4 regions of the Vibrio sp. TBV020 genome follow, and region 1 is predicted to be linked to each of the others. Evidence: predicted binding sites of a transcription regulator. Region 1 holds the regulator's gene; each other region holds the start of a gene.
The links. Region 1 encodes CRP, which controls carbon source genes, mostly activating them, when cyclic AMP is high. Its sites were predicted from a motif close to TGTGANNNNNNTCACA; they were not measured.
Positions count from the first base shown of each region.

Region 2: a site for CRP is predicted at 2,729-2,744, ahead of rppH (RNA pyrophosphohydrolase). Genes of this name have one in related genera too.
Region 3: a site for CRP is predicted at 2,323-2,338, ahead of cdd (cytidine deaminase). Genes of this name have one in related genera too.
Region 4: a site for CRP is predicted at 2,893-2,908, ahead of AAFX28_RS04375 (glycogen/starch/alpha-glucan phosphorylase). Genes of this name have one in related genera too.

Region 1 covers NZ_JBEEAQ010000003.1:446,046-450,982, reverse strand. Annotated here, with positions in the region: gene AAFX28_RS10000 (hydrolase) at 1-206, shown strand, start outside; gene AAFX28_RS09995 (YheU family protein) at 247-459, shown strand; gene AAFX28_RS09990 (phosphoribulokinase) at 542-1,411, shown strand; gene crp (cAMP-activated global transcriptional regulator CRP) at 1,653-2,285, shown strand; gene AAFX28_RS09980 (DUF1338 domain-containing protein) at 2,499-3,290, opposite strand; gene astD (succinylglutamate-semialdehyde dehydrogenase) at 3,496-4,937, opposite strand, start outside.
Region 2 covers NZ_JBEEAQ010000003.1:727,532-732,468, reverse strand. Annotated here, with positions in the region: gene ptsP (phosphoenolpyruvate--protein phosphotransferase) at 1-2,056, opposite strand, end outside; gene rppH (RNA pyrophosphohydrolase) at 2,059-2,577, opposite strand; gene mutH (DNA mismatch repair endonuclease MutH) at 3,198-3,863, shown strand; gene AAFX28_RS11370 (DUF6482 family protein) at 3,860-4,171, opposite strand; gene AAFX28_RS11365 (NADP(H)-dependent aldo-keto reductase) at 4,299-4,937, shown strand, end outside.
Region 3 covers NZ_JBEEAQ010000003.1:1,639,262-1,644,198, reverse strand. Annotated here, with positions in the region: gene sbcB (exodeoxyribonuclease I) at 1-1,066, shown strand, start outside; gene AAFX28_RS15745 (CidA/LrgA family protein) at 1,209-1,574, shown strand; gene AAFX28_RS15740 (CidB/LrgB family autolysis modulator) at 1,574-2,251, shown strand; gene cdd (cytidine deaminase) at 2,494-3,381, shown strand; gene AAFX28_RS15730 (HD-GYP domain-containing protein) at 3,448-4,668, opposite strand.
Region 4 covers NZ_JBEEAQ010000001.1:1,028,715-1,033,651, forward strand. Annotated here, with positions in the region: gene malT (HTH-type transcriptional regulator MalT) at 1-2,516, opposite strand, end outside; gene AAFX28_RS04375 (glycogen/starch/alpha-glucan phosphorylase) at 3,044-4,937, shown strand, end outside.

The sequences.
Region 1 (4,937 bases):
TTCCAACCCAGATCATTCATGCTAAAGACGATCCTTTTATGACCGATGCGGTGATCCCCAAATATGTCTTGCCGGATAACATCGACTACCGCCTTTTCGAGCAAGGTGGACACGTCGGTTTTGTCACTGGTAGTGCAATAAAGCCCCGTTTTTGGTTAGAAGAAGCGTTGCCCGCCTACTATGAAAGTCTGGCAGTTTCGGCATAATACCCAGCGTCTACAACGAACATAAAATCTAGAGGTATTTATGATTGTTCCTTGGCAACAAATTGACCCGGACACACTGGATAACTTAATCAAAGAATTCGTCCTACGCGAAGGCACTGACTATGGTGCTATCGAGGTCTCGCTACAAAGTAAAATCGACCAAATCAAGAAGCAGCTTGAGTCCGGTGAAGCAGTCGTTGTTTTCTCTGAATTGCATGAAACGGTCGATATCCAACTCAAAAATAAATTTTAGAGAACCGCATACAGTGACGCCCCATTAAAGCGTGTTATAGTGGGCGTCGATTACAGGAACGTATTCTCAGACAAGGTTTGTCATGTCAGCAAAACACCCAATTATTGCCGTTACTGGTTCTTCCGGTGCCGGAACTACCACTACCTCTGAAGCTTTCCGCAAGATGTTCAACATGATGAACGTCAAACCTGCATGGGTTGAGGGCGATAGTTTTCACCGCTTCACCCGTCCAGAAATGGATGTAGAGATCCGTAAAGCTCGAGAACAAGGCCGCCACATTAGCTATTTTGGTCCACAGGCGAATGACTTTGGTGGGTTAGCTGAGTTCTTCCGTAAATATGGACAAGAAGGTATAGGCCAAGTTCGTCGCTATCTACACACCTTTGACGAAGCCGTCCCTTACAATCAAATGCCAGGTACATTTACTCCTTGGCAAGACTTACCAGAAAACTCAGATGTACTATTCTACGAAGGTCTTCATGGTGGCGTAGTCGATGGTGATGTCAACGTAGCTCAACATGTCGATTTTCTGATTGGCATGGTACCCATCGTAAACCTTGAATGGATTCAAAAGTTCGTACGCGATACCCGTGATAGAGGCCATTCTCGTGAAGCGGTAATGGACTCCATTGTTCGCTCAATGGATGATTACCTAAACTACATCACACCGCAGTTTTCTCGTACTCATATTAACTTTCAGCGCGTACCAACCGTCGATACTTCTAACCCACTTAATGCGAAAGGAATCCCTAGCTTAGATGAGAGCTTTGTCGTGATCCGCTTGCGTGGTATCAAGAATGTCGATTTCCCATATTTACTCGCAATGATTGATGGTTCGTTTATGTCCCGTCATAACACCATTGTTGTCCCTGGTGGCAAGATGAGTTTTGCGATGGAATTAATCGTACGCCCTATTCTTCAACAACTCATCGAAACCGGGAAAATTGGCTAATACTCATGGCTAGAACGCGATTACTTTTCATACCGTGATCATGTGCACAGTTTTGCGTAGTAAATACACCGCTTGACCCGATTAAAATCAAGAAATCGTTTTCGAAAAAGGATACTATTTCTTACCGAAACACAAGATAGCTTGCAGCATTTGTAAAGTGCTCTTATCCTAGTAAGCCTATTTAAGGCTTTGCTAAAACATGGAAAGCGACAAGCGTACCCTGCAGAGGAAGTGAGATATTATGGTTCTAGGTAAACCTCAAACCGACCCAACATTAGAGTGGTTCCTTTCACACTGTCATATTCATAAGTACCCATCAAAAAGCACGCTAATTCACGCGGGCGAAAAAGCTGAGACGTTGTACTACATCGTTAAAGGCTCTGTTGCGGTTCTTATCAAGGACGAAGAAGGTAAGGAAATGATCCTTTCTTACCTAAACCAAGGTGATTTCATCGGTGAGCTTGGTCTATTCGAAGAAGATCAAGAGCGTACTGCTTGGGTTCGTGCTAAATCTCCTTGTGAAGTAGCGGAAATCTCTTTCAAGAAATTCCGTCAGCTAATCCAAGTTAACCCAGACATCCTAATGCGCCTTTCTGCGCAAATGGCAAGCCGCCTACAAGTGACTAGCCAAAAAGTGGGTGACCTAGCATTCCTAGACGTTACTGGCCGTATCGCTCAAACGCTACTAAACCTAGCGAAGCAACCTGATGCGATGACTCACCCAGACGGCATGCAAATCAAGATCACTCGTCAAGAGATCGGTCAGATTGTTGGCTGTTCACGTGAGACAGTAGGTCGTATCCTGAAGATGCTAGAAGAGCAGAACCTAATTTCTGCACACGGTAAAACTATCGTGGTATACGGTACTCGTTAATCCCAATTAACGTTTAAAAAATTTAAAAGCCACCAATGGAGACATTGGTGGCTTTTTTGTTTATTTGCGTCATCCCCGAGAAGGAGGGACGACTGAGTTGGGGATCTCTGCAAGCAAGAAAGCCAACCGATGAAGATTCCCTACTCCCTCCTGCGTCGGTCTATGGAATGACGTCTATCTCCCTAGGGGCAAAGCCGTTTTCACTTCTGCTTTTTATCCGTTGGTACTTTCAAAAATCTTATCTGCAGATGCTGCTACAAATCCTGGGTACAACTCACCATTCGCCATTGGGTAGCGCTTAGCAAATTCATAAAAACCACCAGGAATGATTTCCGTTCCTTCAGCAAATGACACTGCGACTTTGTCAGCCATAGTAGAAGATTGCTCTAGCAATACATCTGGAGAGCCTTTCACTTCACCGCCCGATTCATTGATAGTGAAACCAGCTTGGCGAAGATGATCATTAACACCTTTCACTTCATCAAAGGCGTTCAATTGATTCACACTCACAGTAAAGTGGTTCGCACCGTAACCATGTGCTGCGAGCCAAGAAGCGTATTCACTCTCTTTCGCTAGCGTTTGGAAATCTTGATAACTCAACTCCCATAAACGGCCACCCCACAGGAAGTCAGCACCTTTTAGATCATGGGTGTCCAATTGCTCTACAAGCTTGGCAACGATCGCCTGAAGCTCGTCAGAACACTCATTCACTTTAAGCTCACTGATAAACACTTTAGGTTGTTTAGGATCAGGATGTTCAAAATGCTTAGCCACCAGCTTCTTGCTTTCAAACTCATAATCACCACATGGTTTATAGCCAGCATCCAAGAAAGGCTGAGCCAGTGTTGCAATACCTAATGGCTCAATATTAAAGGTTCGCAGAGCAATATGGTCATTGATGAGAGCCTCATCTTCTTGTAGAAGTTGATGCACTTTTTCAGCAGAAGGACACAAGCGTTGAATATAGTCCGTCCATAACTGTTGGAATAAAACATCTGGCGTCATAACGCCTCCTTGTATGGGGTTGTTTACGTTATAGAGTTAGGTCGTTGTTATCGTTATTCGTTTAATTTTTGGTATAAAAGAGGCTACCAAACCGACTTGTCCAGATAATCAGTTTGATAGCCTTCAACCTGTGACGTTAAAACCTCCCTGCTCAGGGAGGAAGAAGGGAATTCCCTTAATTTAGGTTCTTACTGACCTAATATTTTTATAGCTCTACCCCTGGGCTCAAGGTCGCAGGAAGAATCGTTTCTCCGCCTTCCATCGATGCCATTGGGTAAGCACAGTAGTCTGCTGCATAGTAAGCACTTGGTCGTAAGTTGCCCGACGCACCAGGACCACCAAATGGTGCATCACCACTTGCGCCCGTTAGCTGACGGTTACGGTTCACGATACCCGCTCGGATATGGTCAACAAAATATTCCCACTCGCCATCGTCAGTAGAAACTAGACCAGCGGATAAGCCAAAACGTGTATCGTTTGCTAGCTCGACTGCTTTTTCTAAACCTTGGTAACGAACGACTTGCAGCAATGGACCGAAGTACTCTTCATCAGGCAATTCAGCAATCGCTGTCACATCGATAATGCCAGGCGTCACAAATGCTGCTTCACCTGCCTGTGCTTCAATCAAACTCTGACCACCCAGTTTTTGCAGATTGGATTGTGCTGCAAGGATAAAGTCAGCCGCAGCTTTAGAGATCTGCGGTCCCATGAATGGCGCAGGTTCAGCGAATGGCTGATCAACACGAATCTTGTTCGTCGCTTCTACTAGCTTGCTTACTAGTAGGTCACCTTTCTCACCGACTGGAACATACAGACGACGAGCACAAGTACAACGTTGACCGGCACTGATAAATGCCGATTGGATAATGGTGTAGACCGTTGCATCGACTTCACCGTAGTTTTCAGAGATAACCATTGGGTTATTACCACCCATCTCTAGTGCCAACATTTTACCCGGTTGGCCTGCAAACTGTTTGTGAAGGATATGACCTGTATTCGCACTACCTGTGAATAGCACACCATCAAGCCCCTTAGAATCAGCCAGTGCGATACCTGTTTCTTTCGCACCTTGTACAAGGTTGATTACCCCTTTAGGTAGACCAACCTGATCCCACAGCTTCATCGCGAACTCACCCGTTAACGGGGTTTGCTCTGATGGTTTGAATACTACGGTATTACCAGCAAGAAGCGCCGGAACAATGTGACCATTTGGCAAGTGACCAGGGAAGTTATATGGACCAAATACTGCCATTACACCCAGAGGTCGGTGGCGAAGTACAATCTGGTTACCTGCAGCTTCTCTCTGCGCTTCACCAGTACGGTCATGGTAAGCACGGATAGAAATCGCAATTTTGCCAGCCATAGCGGCCGCTTCAGTGCGCGTTTCCCAAATCGGCTTACCAGTTTCTTTAGCGATGATTTCAGCAATTTGCTCGCTGTTCTCTTTCACTTTCTCAGCAAAAGCTAGAACAATCGCTTCGCGTTCAGCAAAGCTCATTTTCTTCCAGCCAACAAATGCGCTACGCGCTGCTGATACGGCCTGTTCAACTTGATCTGGCGTCGCACTTTCACCCTGCCAGATGACTTCATTGTTGTATGGGCTTTGTGAGTTCATTGCCTCACCTTGACCTTTCACCCATTCACCAG
Region 2 (4,937 bases), 280 kb from region 1:
GATAGCCCAATCCAACCATTAACAGCGCCCCTATTGGATCACCCGCGAGTTCACCACAGATACATACAGGCAACTTGAGTTGCTGACAGCTTTTATGAATATGGCTTAACGCCATAATCACAGAAGGGTGCATCGATTCGTAAACATCAGCGACACGAGCGTTATTACGATCCACGGCAAGTAGATACTGCGTTAAGTCGTTGGTGCCGATAGAGACAAAATCCACTTTACTCGCTATCAAGGGCAGTAAGTAAATCATGGATGGCACTTCAATCATCACGCCGATTTCAGGCATACGAACACGATCATCAAGTTCAGAAACTTCATCATAAGCGCGTTCGATTAACTCAATCGCATCATCCAGTTCCTGAGCTCCCGATACCATTGGCAGTAAAATACTTAAGTTCTGGTGTGTTGAGCTCGCACGCATCATTGCGCGGATTTGCATTAAGAAAATATCTGGGTGATCGAGCGTGAATCGGATACCTCGCCAGCCCAAGAATGGGTTGTCTTCTTCAATAGGAAGATATGGTAAAGCTTTATCTCCACCTACATCGAGGGTACGCATCACAACCCGTTTATTAGGGTAGGTATTTAATACGGCTTGATATTGCTGAGTTTGCTCTTCTTCTGAAGGGAAGCGATGTTGCAACAAAAACGAGATTTCAGTTCGATATAGCCCTACCCCATCAACGCCTTGGTTGATCGCAATATTCGCATCAGCACTCAAACCCGCATTAAGCATCACTTCAATGCGTTCGCCATCTTTGGTAAATGCAGGCTCTTCGATACGCTGATTGACCATATTCGCCAATTCGCGCTCTTCATTGGCTAATTCTCGATACTCACGTAGTAACTGACGGTTTGGCGAAACAAGAATTTTACCACTGTAGCCATCAACAACACCCAACTTACCGTTAATCGCCTTTAAGTTGAGGCTCACGCCCATCACCGCCGGAATACCAAGCGCTCGTGACAAAATTGCAGCGTGTGAATTCGCGGCACCTTCTAGAGAGATAACCGCCAGAAGCTTTTCTTTAGGTACCGACGCGAGCAAGCTTGCCGTGAGCTCACGAACAACCAAGATAACCGGCTTTTCGATAACCTGACGATCTTGCTCGGTATTGTGTAAGAAGAACAGTAAACGCTGGCCTAACTCGCGAATATCTTGTGCACGTTCACGTAAGTAAACATCTGACATACGAGCAAAGCGATTTGAATAGGACTCAACAACCTGACGTAACGCCCAGTCGGCTCGATCCCCTTTTTGGATCTGCGCTTTTAAGTCTTTACGCAGCATTGGGTCGTTCAATAAGTGAGTAAACAGATCAAATATCGCCAACGCATCTTTATTGATTTCGCTATCAAGCTTTTTGCGCATACGGCGAAAATCACTCAATGCTTCTTCAATTGCGAGCAATAACCACTCCTGCTCACGTTCAACATCAAGTGTCGATGCAGGATAGATATTAGAGAGCTCAGGTTGAGTGTCATCCCACCAAAACTCTCCGATCGCAACCCCCGAAGACGCAGGTACACCACGTATCGCCTGTTGCTTTTTCTCTAACCGCCAATGCCCTTGGGTTTGAGCATGGGCAATGATCACCGCGAGCTGTGCAGCAAGAGTCACTAAGAAAGACTCTTCCATTTCATTAAATAAACGTGGCGTTTTTTGTTGCACGACTAAAACCCCAAGCACCTGCTTGCGGTAAATAATAGGTGTGCCTAGAAAACTTTGGTAAATTTCTTCACCAAGTTCTGAGAAGTATTTAAATTTGGGATGTTTTGATGCTTCAGCAAGGTTCAACGGCTCAGCACTACGCTTAACCAAGCCGACCAAGCCTTCACTAAAGCGGATATGAATTTTATCGCCTTTGAAACGCAACCCCTGAGTCGCCATCAACTCTAGGCGCTGCATTTCTTCATTGGCAAGATAGACAGTACAACACTCAGTGCTCATAGCACTGCACGTTTGCTTTACTAGAATATCTAAAGCTTGATGGACTTCATCAACTTTAGATACTTGTTCAACTATTTCCCTTAGCTGAGAAAGCATGCCTATCCTCTTCGATGCTTACGCTTACCTTTAACTCTGCGTTCTTTAAATGGCATCGCCATGGATGCAAACTCTTTCATTGCTCGTCGATAAACATCGCGCTTGAAAGAGACCACTTGTCGCACTGGATACCAATAACTTACCCAACGCCAACCATCAAATTCAGGGGAACTACCTCGCTGCATGTTAATTCGTGATTCATCACAATCTAAGCGCAGTAGAAACCATTTCTGTTTTTGGCCGATACAAACCGGTTTCGAATCCCAACGTACGAGTCGCTTTGGTAGTTTGTACCTTAACCAATGACGACTTGTCGCTACGATTTTGACATCTTTTTTAGTAAGACCAACCTCTTCGTATAACTCCCTGTACATTGCTTGTTCAGGTGTTTCACCTTCGTCAATTCCGCCTTGAGGGAACTGCCAAGAGTGTTGTCCGTATCGTTTTGCCCAGAAGACCTGACCATGGCTGTTACAGATTACAATTCCCACATTTAAGCGGTAACCATCGCCATCTATCACTGGCCAACCTCTAATAAATTCTTAATTACAGTGATTTTTCCACATATCCCCAGCAGGAGCAAACTTACTAGTGTGACTAACACAGAAAATATTACCTTCCTTCTGAATAATGGATAACTTTTAATCAAAACCAAGGTTACTCACACACATGTGAGACATAGGCCACATTTATTCACCTTTTCTGTGTATAACTATGTGAAGAATCAATGAGAAAGTGATCAATAATCGAACGCACTGTAAAGCAGCAATATCAACATTAAGCGAAGGTAGATAATTAATCCTTTTAAAACATACAATTAATAAAACATCACTGTGAAAAACATGGAATCCCAACTTTAAAATATAACCTCAACACAGATCGGTCAAAGATCAACCAACCCTGCATTTATCCACACACCGCGTCCATGACTTGGGTAATAACTTGAAAAGACAAGTATTTTATCACTCAAAAACCACTGTTAATTTATACATAATCAATGAAAGTTAACTAATTTTGCGTTGCACCTGTGGATAACCTAAGAAATGATGATCTTTTGCTCATAACGATCAATCTTAGTACATTCGAAATTTCCTCAGATTCCGTTACAATAGCGACCCTCCACACATTAGATCGATGACATATGAAATCCGAACCTCAGTCAGAACAAGAACTGCTTGAACGAGCAAATAATATTGCTGGTGTCAGCTTTCAAGAACTCGCTGACGAGGCAAAGATCAATGTGCCACCGGATCTTCGCCGGGATAAAGGCTGGGTTGGTCAATTACTCGAGTGGCATTTAGGTGCGACTGCTGGAAGCAAACCAACTCAAGATTTTGAAAAACTGGGTATCGAATTGAAAACGATCCCAATTAGTTACACTGGTAAGCCATTGGAAACCACTTTTGTCTGTGTCGCTCCATTGGTTGGTGTACATGGCCTTACTTGGGAAACCAGTCATGTAAGAAATAAGCTATCCCGTGTTATCTGGGTTCCAGTAGAAGGTGAACGAGAGATTCCATTAGCTGAACGACGCGTTGGTTCGCCGCTAATTTGGTCACCAAGTCACGAAGAAGAATCGCAGCTAAAGCAAGACTGGGAAGAGTTGATGGAAATGATCGTGCTTGGCCGCGTAGAGCAGATCAATGCACGACATGGTGAAATGCTTCAACTGAGACCAAAAGCAGCAAACAGTCGAGTGCTAACGGAAGCGTACGGCGCTAGCGGAAAACCAATTAAAACCCTGCCGAGAGGGTTTTATCTTAGAACTCAGTTTACCGCTCGAATTCTAGAACAGCATTACGTTTAATGTGTGGTCAAAGATAACTCTACATCGTGGTACAACGGCCCATCTCCAGCACCAAATTCATCGTATGCATTGTGCAGACGTAAGTATGCTCTCTCTACTCCTAAGCGCAGCAGCTCCTCTTTGACAAGCTCTAGTGAATCAAAATGGATCGGTTCATCATCAACCTTTATTGGCTCGAGTTTATGTTTGTATTCCACGGCTAATAAGTACTGAGACAAATCAGAACAGCCAATTACAAATACTTTCGGCGGTTGATAGCTCTCTTTATGGTATCCATGAATCCACTTATCTAACTGACTTTTTTGCATAACTCACCTCCATATAACAGTATTAGCCAAGTTAGCAATTTTTGCGAATTTGTTACCTGATCCTTTTCTAACCCCAGAAAAATCACCTATAGTGGTATATCTTCAACAGTGATGACAAGGAAGATCGATGCAATACAACAAGTTACCTCATTCGACTCTTGAGCTAAGTAAGATCTGTCTTGGCACAATGACGTTCGGTGAGCAGAACACAGAGCAAGAAGCATTTAGCCAACTCGACTACGCCCTCGAGCGAGGTGTGAACTTCATTGATACCGCTGAAATGTACCCAGTACCACCAAAAGCAAACACACAAGGCTTAACCGAGCAATATATTGGTAACTGGCTTGCTAAATCAGGGAAACGTGAAAAAGTCGTACTTGCAACCAAAATCGCAGGCCCGAGAAACGTGCCATATATCCGAGACAATATGAGCTTGGATAGAAAAAACATCCACTTAGCGATCGACGACAGCTTAAAACGCCTACAGACAGATTACGTTGATCTTTACCAGCTTCACTGGCCTCAGCGTCAAACTAACTGCTTTGGTCAACTCAATTATCCATACCCAGATGAACAAGAAGAAGTCACGCTAATAGAGACTTTAGAAGCACTCGCTGAACTGATCAAAGCAGGTAAAGTTCGTTACATTGGCGTGTCCAATGAAACACCTTGGGGCGTAATGACCTTATTACGTTTGGCTGAAAAACATGAATTGCCAAGAATTGTCTCTATTCAAAATCCCTACAACTTACTGAACCGAAGCTTT
Region 3 (4,937 bases), 1.2 Mb from region 1:
CCCATATGCATGGAGCTGGCAAAACGGCAACTCTCGCTGGGATCTATTAGATGTGATGCGTGCGTGTTATGCACTCCGTCCTGAAGGTGTCGAGTGGCCTGAAAATGACGAAGGATTCATCAGCTTTAAGTTAGAGCATTTATCGGTCGCTAATGGGATTGAACACGAGAATGCGCACGATGCAATGGCCGATGTAGTTGCGACGATTGAGATGGCAAAAAAGGTTAAAGCCGCCCAGCCTAAGCTGTTTGATTACTTCTTAAGTATGCGCCACAAACGCAAACTGAATGAGCTCGTCGATATTGTGAACATGACGCCGCTTATGCATGTTTCAGGGATGCTAGGCAAAGAGTGTAATTACACCAGTTGGATTGTGCCTGTAGCTTGGCACCCGACTAACCAAAATGCCGTTATTTGTGTCGACTTAGCAAAAGACCCGCAGGCATTGCTGGATCTTGACGTCGAACAGCTGCGCGAACGTTTATACACCAAACATTCTGAACTAGACCCTGATGAGTTACCTGTCCCGGTAAAACTTGTTCATTTGAATAAGTGCCCTATTTTAGCACCAGCAAAAACGCTAACCGCAGAAAATGCCGAGAAAATTGGCATTGACCGTGAACAATGTCTTCAGAACTTGGCACTGTTACGTCAGCACCCAGAAGTACGTGAAAAGCTGATTGGCCTCTACGCCATTGAACGAGAATATGAGAAAAGTTCAGATGTCGATACCATGCTGTACGATGGTTTCTTCTCACCAGCAGATAAAACCGCAATGGATATTGTCCGCGAAACGGATCCTAACAATCTTGCAGCTCTTGATATTTCCTTTAACGATGAGCGTATCAAACCATTGTTATTCCGCTACCGTGCTAGAAACTTCCCTTGGACTTTAGATGAGTCTGAGCAACAGCGTTGGGCAAATCACTGTCGTGAGTACTTCGAAAGTCGTATTGAAGACTACATGCTTAATTTGGAAAACTTAGTCCACGAGCACGAGAGTGATGAAAAGAAGATGGCTATTTTAAAATCCATCTATCAATACGTACAAAAGCGAGTATCCTAGAAACAAATTAGAACAACGATTACTAAGTCCTGCCCCTACAAGAATGCCTGGTCACCCAATCTAATAATAATGAAGGGATTAGGCTCTTAAATCACTAGAGCTTTCATCCGACTGAAAGCTCACAGTTGGACATTACTACATTATGGCGAAAACTTTGCTTCAATATGTCGTCTCCATCGGCTTGATATTTCTCTGCCTTGTGGCTGGCATTAACATTCAACACCTTCTGGATATTTCAATTCCAGGTAGCATCATCGGCATGTTGATTCTATTTGGTTTAATGGCAAGCGGTCTTGTACCTTCGGATTGGGTTCGTCCGGGTGCGTCGCTATTCATTCGTTACATGGTGTTATTGTTCGTCCCTATCAGTGTCGGACTGATGCAGCATTTCGATATGTTGATCGCCAATGCTTTACCAATCCTAGCCAGCGCTGTTGGTGGTACCTTGATAGTCTTAGTCCTTCTCGGGTTAATGCTTGATCGTATGCTTAAAGGGGGACAAAAATAATGTGGCTACTCGTTACTATTTTGGTCTTCTTCTCCGCTCGCTGGATCTGTCAGAAATTTAATAGCCCCTTTATGAATCCGCTGTTAGTGAGCATCGCGGTGATTATTCCTATTCTAACCTATTTGAAAGTGCCCTTTGAGACCTATTACGCAGACAATCAATGGATCAATTACTTGCTTCAACCGGCAGTCGTGGCTTTGGCATTCCCACTTTATGAGCAACTTCCTCAGATCCGTGCTAACTGGCGCATCATTATGTTGGCGTGTGGTGTTGGCAGCGTTATGTCAATGGCAACGGCATCACTGATAGCAGTCTACCTCCAAGCAGATCTTTCTTTGATCGCGAGTTTGCTCGGCAAATCAGTCACGACTCCAATTGCAATGGAAGTTTCTAGCCATTTAGGAGGCGAACCGGCAATTGCAGCAATACTCGTCCTGATTGTTGGCCTATTTGGTGCGATTATGGCCTACCCAATCTATAACCTTCTGAATATTACCCACCCTATTGCCAAAGGGTTGACGATGGGTACGGTTTCTCATGCGCTTGGTACAGCAACATGCGCAGAGAAAGACCCACAAGACGCTGCATTTAGCTCATTAGCTCTTGTCGTTTGCGGTGTCATCACATCGATACTAGCTCCTTCATTTTTCACTTTGGCTGTCTGGTTGGCAGCCTAATACTCCTCTGTCGAGCTACGATATGTGGCTCGACTTACATCACGCTTTCTCCGACTGCAATCGTTATCATGTGTGAGCTCACTCTAATTGTGAAATTCAGACAACCGTTACATATATATGTGTGATCTACATCTCTGAACTATTCTGTGTTTTACCTAAAATGTAATACCAATATCCTAGTTTACTGTCGGCTTTTCGGCTCTAAACTCAAAGGTATCAACTCAGTTATTAAAGGACTCACTATGAGAAGCCGCATTGAACAGGCGTTAGCTGAAGCGCCAAAAACCGTAGCAGATTTCTTATCTCCTATTCTTCTTGCTGACGATTTTGACGCGACGCTTTCTTCGGAACAATTTGAACAGTTATTGGCTCTTTCTGGTATGGAAGATGCTGAACTGCGTGTCGCTTTACTTCCTTTTGCAGCGGCATACTCATACGCTCCACTTTCAAATTTCTACGTGGGTGCAATTGTTCGCGGTCTATCAGGTAAGCTCTATTTTGGTGCTAACGTTGAGTTTGGTGGCGTACAACTTGGACAAACTGTCCACGCAGAACAATCAGCAATTAGCCACGCTTGGATGAAAGGAGAACAAGGTGTGGCTGATATCACGATCAACTTCAGCCCATGCGGCCACTGTCGCCAGTTCATGAATGAGCTTTCTACTGCTGATAAGTTGGAAATTCAACTTCCTCAACGCGACAGCAAACTACTACAAGAGTATCTGCCTGAATCGTTTGGCCCGGCCGATCTAGGCATTAAGTCAGCATTAATGGCTAAGACAGATCATGGAAAACAAACCCAAGAAGATGATCAGTTACTTCAATTAGCGGTTGCTGCATTAAATCGAAGTCATGCTCCTTATACACACAACTTAAGTGGTGTAGCTCTTCGTATGAATAACGGCAAGGTATATCAGGGTGCGTACGCAGAAAATGCCGCATTTAACCCGAGCCTACCACCACTTCAGGTAGCTTTAATCCAGCTACTATTGGATCGCCAAGACTTGGCTGATATCGAGTCAGCAGCATTAGTAGAGGTAGCGGAAGGAACGATTAGTCATCTAGCGACGACTCAATCAACACTTGAGGCTCTAAACCCTGATATTCCAATGAGTTACCTAGAAGTCTAAAGCTCACTTATTGAAACCGAGAATATTAAAAAGGCGCTGTAATAGCGCCTTTTTCTTTTTTAGATTTTAAGCCTCAAAGAAAGGGGTCGCATCCACCTCTAACTGGCTTTGAGCAATCGCTTTCTCGATTTTGAGCTGTGAACCTTTGAGGCTAACAAATGCGACATCAATAAAGCGTTTATATTTTCGAGAGTAAAAGCACTTTACTTCGGGCTTAAGAGGGTCGTTTGCATTCGAAGTCCAGACGATACCTACGCGCCCATCACTCAGCTCTACAATTGCTCCAACCGGATACACACCAATACAATTAATAAACTTGTATACCAGTTCTTTATCAAGATGATTAGGCGTCAAGCTAAGTAAAATCTTAAATGCTTCTGCAGGACTCATTCCTTTTTTGTAGCAACGGTCCGCAGTCAGAGCATCATAAATGTCAACGATACAGCTCATACGACCATGTATAGGAAGTTGCTCTTCCGTCAACCCATTAGGGTAACCAGTGCCATCGAGCTTTTCATGATGCATTAAGCAGACATCACGGCTAACGTCACTCAGGCCTGCGACCTTCATAATGATTTCACCTGCATACACTTGGTGTAACTTCATGTGCTCATATTCTTCAGGCGTTAATCTTGCTGGTTTGTGAAGAACTTTATCATCAACCTTAACTTTACCTACGTCGTGGATAATTCCTCCGATAGCCATCTGCTTTAGTGTCTCTTTTGGTAACGCTAAATGTTTACCAAACGTCACGAGAAGCGTTGCTACATTCACTGAGTGTTCGAGCAGGTATTCATCTTTGCTACGTAAAGCAGACACACATTGCAAGGCGTCTGAATTCAGTAGAACGGATTCAATCAAGTCATCGGCTAACCCATCTAACTCATCAACCTGAATCGGTTTACCGTCAAAAGTTTGCGATAGAATTTTTTGGGCAAGGCCTTTCGCATCTCTAATGATCTTTTGGGCTTTTTGTTGCTGAGAAAAACGACTCACCTTTTTTCTTTTAAGTGGTGATGTTGTAACTGCTGGAGGTTCTAAATCAAGATCTTGTTCCAACGCCTTTTCAACCACCGGCTTAAACACGCTCCCCCTAGCTGACAGTTCCTTGTCTACCCACGCGTATTTAATACCATTTTTGATCAACTGATCGATCGCTTTACGGTTAGGAACCCTACCGGCATTCGCTAAGTTAACTCTTTTGCTGTCCTCAATAGCGGTGACGAACATACCTGTCATAAGAGTATTAATTGGAATTTTTATGGAATTGTTGGGATCATACTGCATTGATAGTGAAGCCAATATTAATAATGAGGAGACTTTAGTTCACAAAAATTATATCTCTATTTGCCTGCTTTTACTCAATTCATCACGATTTAACTATAAATCCGGTCAATTAATTGCGCTAACTTGAGACCTAAGTCTACGTTGTCGACAAAACATTCACTTTTCTGATCGTTTGAGCTACCACACTCTCCAAACCGAGAAAAACATAAAACAACAGACGCAAACGTTTGCTTTTTCTAAATGGATGAGTATTATGCGACACAGTTATT
Region 4 (4,937 bases), on a different contig from region 1:
AGCGGGCTTGTACGAACCAATTCGGGTATGTTCGGGTGATTTACCAACTTCTCTATGAACTCTTCGTCAAAATGGACTGAGCTGCTGCGCTGAGTGGTTGAAATATCTTTAAGTAGTTGCTGAGTTCGATGGCGTTCTAAATCGTTCAACTCATTGTTCTTACTTAAAGACTCTAAGATATGCCCTACCTTGCTGCCATCAACCAGGAAGTTACCAATAATCCCGGTTTGATTGGTTAAAGAAAGTGCCTGTTTGAGAAGATCACGAGCTGACGCGTCATCTTGCTGTGACGTTGCTAGAACTGCTTCAACAATCAGGTTACGGTTTCTGTCAGTCACGAGTTCATTCTCTTCGGCCTGCTGCTGCAAAAACGTCAGAGTTTCATTGGCATCAGTGTATTTTGCTAAGGCGATTTGAGCACGAGCAATGTTACGCCATTGCAGCTGAGTAAAGTGGTTGCAAGCTTGCTCTGGACGCACAGTGGTTTCTAGCCATTGTTCGATAGAATCAAGGTCATCACGTGCTTGCCAATACAAGATAAGTGAAAGCGAGGCGTTCGCCGTCCAATCTACGTGATAAGTCGACTGTTTAAGTAGGTGAGTGATTTGCTCGATGAACTTACCCGCTTTATCGATTTCTCCTCTACCAATGGCAATTCGCGCTAACATTGAGTAGCTGTGTAAATGCTTACTTGGACTGTGATTACCCAGTATATCTAGCCCCTTGTATGCGCACTCTTCCGCTTCATCTAATCGATTCCAACACCATAAGATTTGTGCACGAATTCGAAGTAAGAACTCATGCAGAGGAACTTGCTGCAGCTGATGTTCTTCGATCAGTTTGAATGCATTGTCTTGAATTTCAAAAGCAGCTTGTACATAACCTTGAGCAATCAAGATTTCGCTTTGCTGCAACATTGCCCATAGAGCTTGATGGTAAACTTGATACTGACGAGCAAGCTTTTCAGTTTGCTGCATCATTGGCAGAGCACGACTTAAATGGCCAAGTACATGATTCACTTCACCGACAACTGAAGTGGCAACGATACGACTGCGGTAAACGGTGCTATCTAACTGACTTAGCGCGAGCTCCGCGAGTTCTAGAGCTTTTTCAGGTTCATTCTGGTTGATGGCAACCTGAGCACGCAGTGCATTGAATTCACCTTGTTCTTTGGTGCTTAGCACAACACTGAACTGAGCCATCTGTTCATCTGCTTTTGACAACAGATCACCGACGTCGTTATATCTGTGTTGGCTCTGAGCTAACCACGCCTGAAGCATGCAAAGTTTTGGTTCACTGTAGAGCTGTTCTGGTGCAAGTGAGTTGATGGCGGTTTCAAGGGATTGAAGTTCACCACCATTAAACATTTTCCAACCAAATTGGCTCAAGATATCGGCCGTGAGTTGGCGATCATTCGCTTCTTGCGCGTGGTGCAGAGCTTGGTGCGGAGAAGAAAGTTTTAACCACGCTTTCGCCGCAGTTTGGTGGAGTTTCTTTTCTTGCTGTGGAATACGCGCGCTGCGTTCGTGGGCTAGAAACTCGGCAAATAGATTGTGGAAGCGATACCAGTTTTGTTCACCTTCAAGTGGGTGAATAAACAGGCCGAAGCGATTCAATGATTCGATCATGCTTAGTGCGTCTTCACGCTCGGTCAGTTCTGATACCAAATAATCGTTGAAGTGATCAAGTACCGAACATTGCAGCAAGAATTGACGTGTTTCTTTGTCAAGTAAATCAAAGACTTCCTCGACTAAGTAGTCCCAGAGATGTGCGTGGTTGAATTCAGAAAAAGACTCGGCGGATTGAGCAAGCGTTTTATGTTGATGCTGGGCTTGCAGCGCGATCAATTGAAGCGCTGAAGGCCAACCTTCGACATAGTTGCGTAAGTTGGTTGCTGTGGTGTCATCAATACCATCGGCCACGCGTTGATTAAAAAATCGTGTGGTTTCTTCAGTATCAAATGCCAGAAGCTCATCACCAATTTCGATCATCAAATCACGTACACGCAGGTTAGCTGTACCTAAAGGCGGCGCTGCTCGGCTAGTAACGACTAAAGTCAGGTTGTCGGGCATGTGCTTTAGGAAAAAGCGCATTGCTTCATGAATATCGTCATCGTTAATTAGATGGTAGTCATCGAGCACCAAGTAGCATTCTTGGTGAAAACTAGAGATCTCGGTGAAGACCTCCCCAAATAAGGAATGGAGGGATGAAAATTGACGCTTTTCTGCCAATTTTTGCGAGTTGGGACAGCTGCCATCAGTCGCTTTGTTTAGTGCTTGAAGCAGGTAGTTCATAAAACGAAACGAATCGTTATCACTGTCATCAATGCTGTACCAACCAACGTGAGATTTGTCTGATAGCCACTGCGCAGCCATGGTGGTTTTGCCATAGCCCGCTGGTGAGCGAAACAATACCAATTTATAGAACGGTGCTTGTTGTAACAGATCTAAAACTCGAGGGCGTACGATTGCGTTATGTAAGCGCCCCGGACGTGTCAATTTAGAAGGAATCCACATCTCTCTATTCCCTTTGTTCCACCAAAGTGTGCCACTAGTGACTCTAGTAGCGGTCTGAGAAAGATGTTACTTGAGAAAAGTGAGGGCAGTTATCAGCCAAAGGTCGGATTTTTGTGTGATTCACAGTTTGTACGGAACTACGCCCTTAAAGTGTGATTTCCGTCACTTTTAGATCTTGGTTTGAATGGGGTGTGAATGCCTGTTTGCACCAAAAAACATGAAATTTGCATCAAATAGTAATTCTTAATGTGATCGAGCGTGCATATTCATCAATTGAGTATTTTGTAAGACACGGAACTTTAATACATCAGATGTAGGGTAAATTCGTTGGCGGTGTGATCTCAATCACCCGGGCTCAGCTGTGTTGAAAATTTAATGAGAGTTAGATCACTGAGTTGCGGGTAGTACGCCCTCTACGCCCTGTGTCCTCCTCCTAATACGCCGTCTAGGTGGGAGGATGTTTCGCAGATTATATCCATGCACGATATGTCTCAGATGGATTAGAACCAATAAGTGAGATTTCTCTAATGAAACCTACGCAACAGAAAAAATTTGATAAAGCCGCATTCCAAGAAAGTGTAAAACAACATTTATCGACCACTTACGCGAAGACCGAAGCAACTGCTACGCCGCGTGATTGGTATTTAGCAATGGGTCGAGCACTCGCTGAGCTCACTACACTAGACCTACTTAAAACTGAGCAAGACCCTAAAATTCAAAGCGCAAAAAGCGTTAACTACCTATCTCTAGAATTCCTAATCGGTCGCCTAACAGGTAACAACCTTATCAGCATGGGTCTGTATGAGCAGATCACAGAGGCGATGGAAGAACTAGGCCACAACCTAACTGACCTACTTGAAGAAGAGCGCGACCCATCATTGGGTAACGGTGGTCTTGGTCGTCTAGCAGCATGTTTCATGGATTCATGTGCGGCACAAGAGTTCCCAACAGTAGGTTACGGTCTGCACTACGAGTACGGCCTATTTAAGCAATCTTTCCAAGATGGCCGCCAAAAAGAAGCGCCAGATGCATGGCGTGGTGTTGAGGGTTACCCATGGGAAGTTGCCCGCCCAGAATTAGCACAAAACATCGGCTTCTACGGTCATGTAAACGTTGAATACGTTGACGGTCGTGAAGTACGTACTTGGGTTCCAGGTATGGAAGTGAAAGCGATGCCTTGGGATCTACCTATCGTTGGCTATGAATCAGACACGGTTTACCCACTACGTCTTTGGGAATGTCAGGCGATTGCCCCGTTCTCATTAGCAAGCTTTAACAACGGTGACTACTTCGAAGCACAGCACGGCCTGATCGATGCTGGTAACATCACAAAAGTACTTTACCCTAATGACAACCACGAGAAAGGCAAGACTCTGCGCTTAATGCAGCAGTACTTCCATGCTGCAGCATCTGTGCGTGATATTTTACGTCGCCATGAAGCGGCAGGTTATTCACTTGCTGATCTACCTAAGCAAGAAACTATTCAGTTAAACGATACGCACCCAACGATTGCGATTCCTGAACTGATGCGCATCCTACTTGATGAGAAAGGTCTGTCTTGGGATAAAGCATGGGAAATCAGCGCAAATACGTTCGCGTACACTAACCACACGCTACTTCCAGAAGCTCTTGAAACTTGGCCTGAGTCGCTAATCCAGCGCCTACTGCCTCGTCACATGGAAATTATCTTTGAAATCAACCACCACTTCTTACAAGACGTTCGTAAAATGTGGCCAGGTGACGGTGAGAAGCAAGCGAAGCTTTCTATCATCCAAGAGGGTTTCAACCGCATGGTTCGCATGGCTAACCTATGTGTGATTGGCTCTTACAAAGTAAACGGTGTAGCGGCGCTTCACTCACAGCTTGTTAAGAAAGACCTGTTCCCAGAGTTCAACGAAATCTTCCCAGGGAAACTGACCAACGTTACAAACGGTATTACGCCGCGTCGTTGGTTGAAGTTCTGTAACCCTGGTCTATCAAATCTAATTACTGACAAGATCGGTAATGAGTGGCCTGCGAAACTAGAACAGCTTGAAGGTATTGCTCAGTTTGCAACAGATGCAGAATTCCAAAAAGAATTCATGGCAGTTAAGAAGCAAAACAAACAGCGCCTTGCTGATTGGGTTCAAGAGAACATGGGTATCGAGCTAGATACTAACGCTATCTTTGACGTTCAAATTAAACGTCTACATGAATACAAGCGTCAGCACCTAGACTTGCTACACATTCTGTCTCTATACCACCGCATCATTAACGAACCTGATTTCGAATGTACGCCACGTGTATGTTTCTTTGCAGCGAAGGCAGCGCCGGGTTACCACCTAGCGAAAGAGATCATCTTCGCGGTGAATAAGGTTGCAGAGAAGATCAACAACGATCCTCGCATTGGCAACAAGCTGAAAGTGGTCTTCATCCCTGACT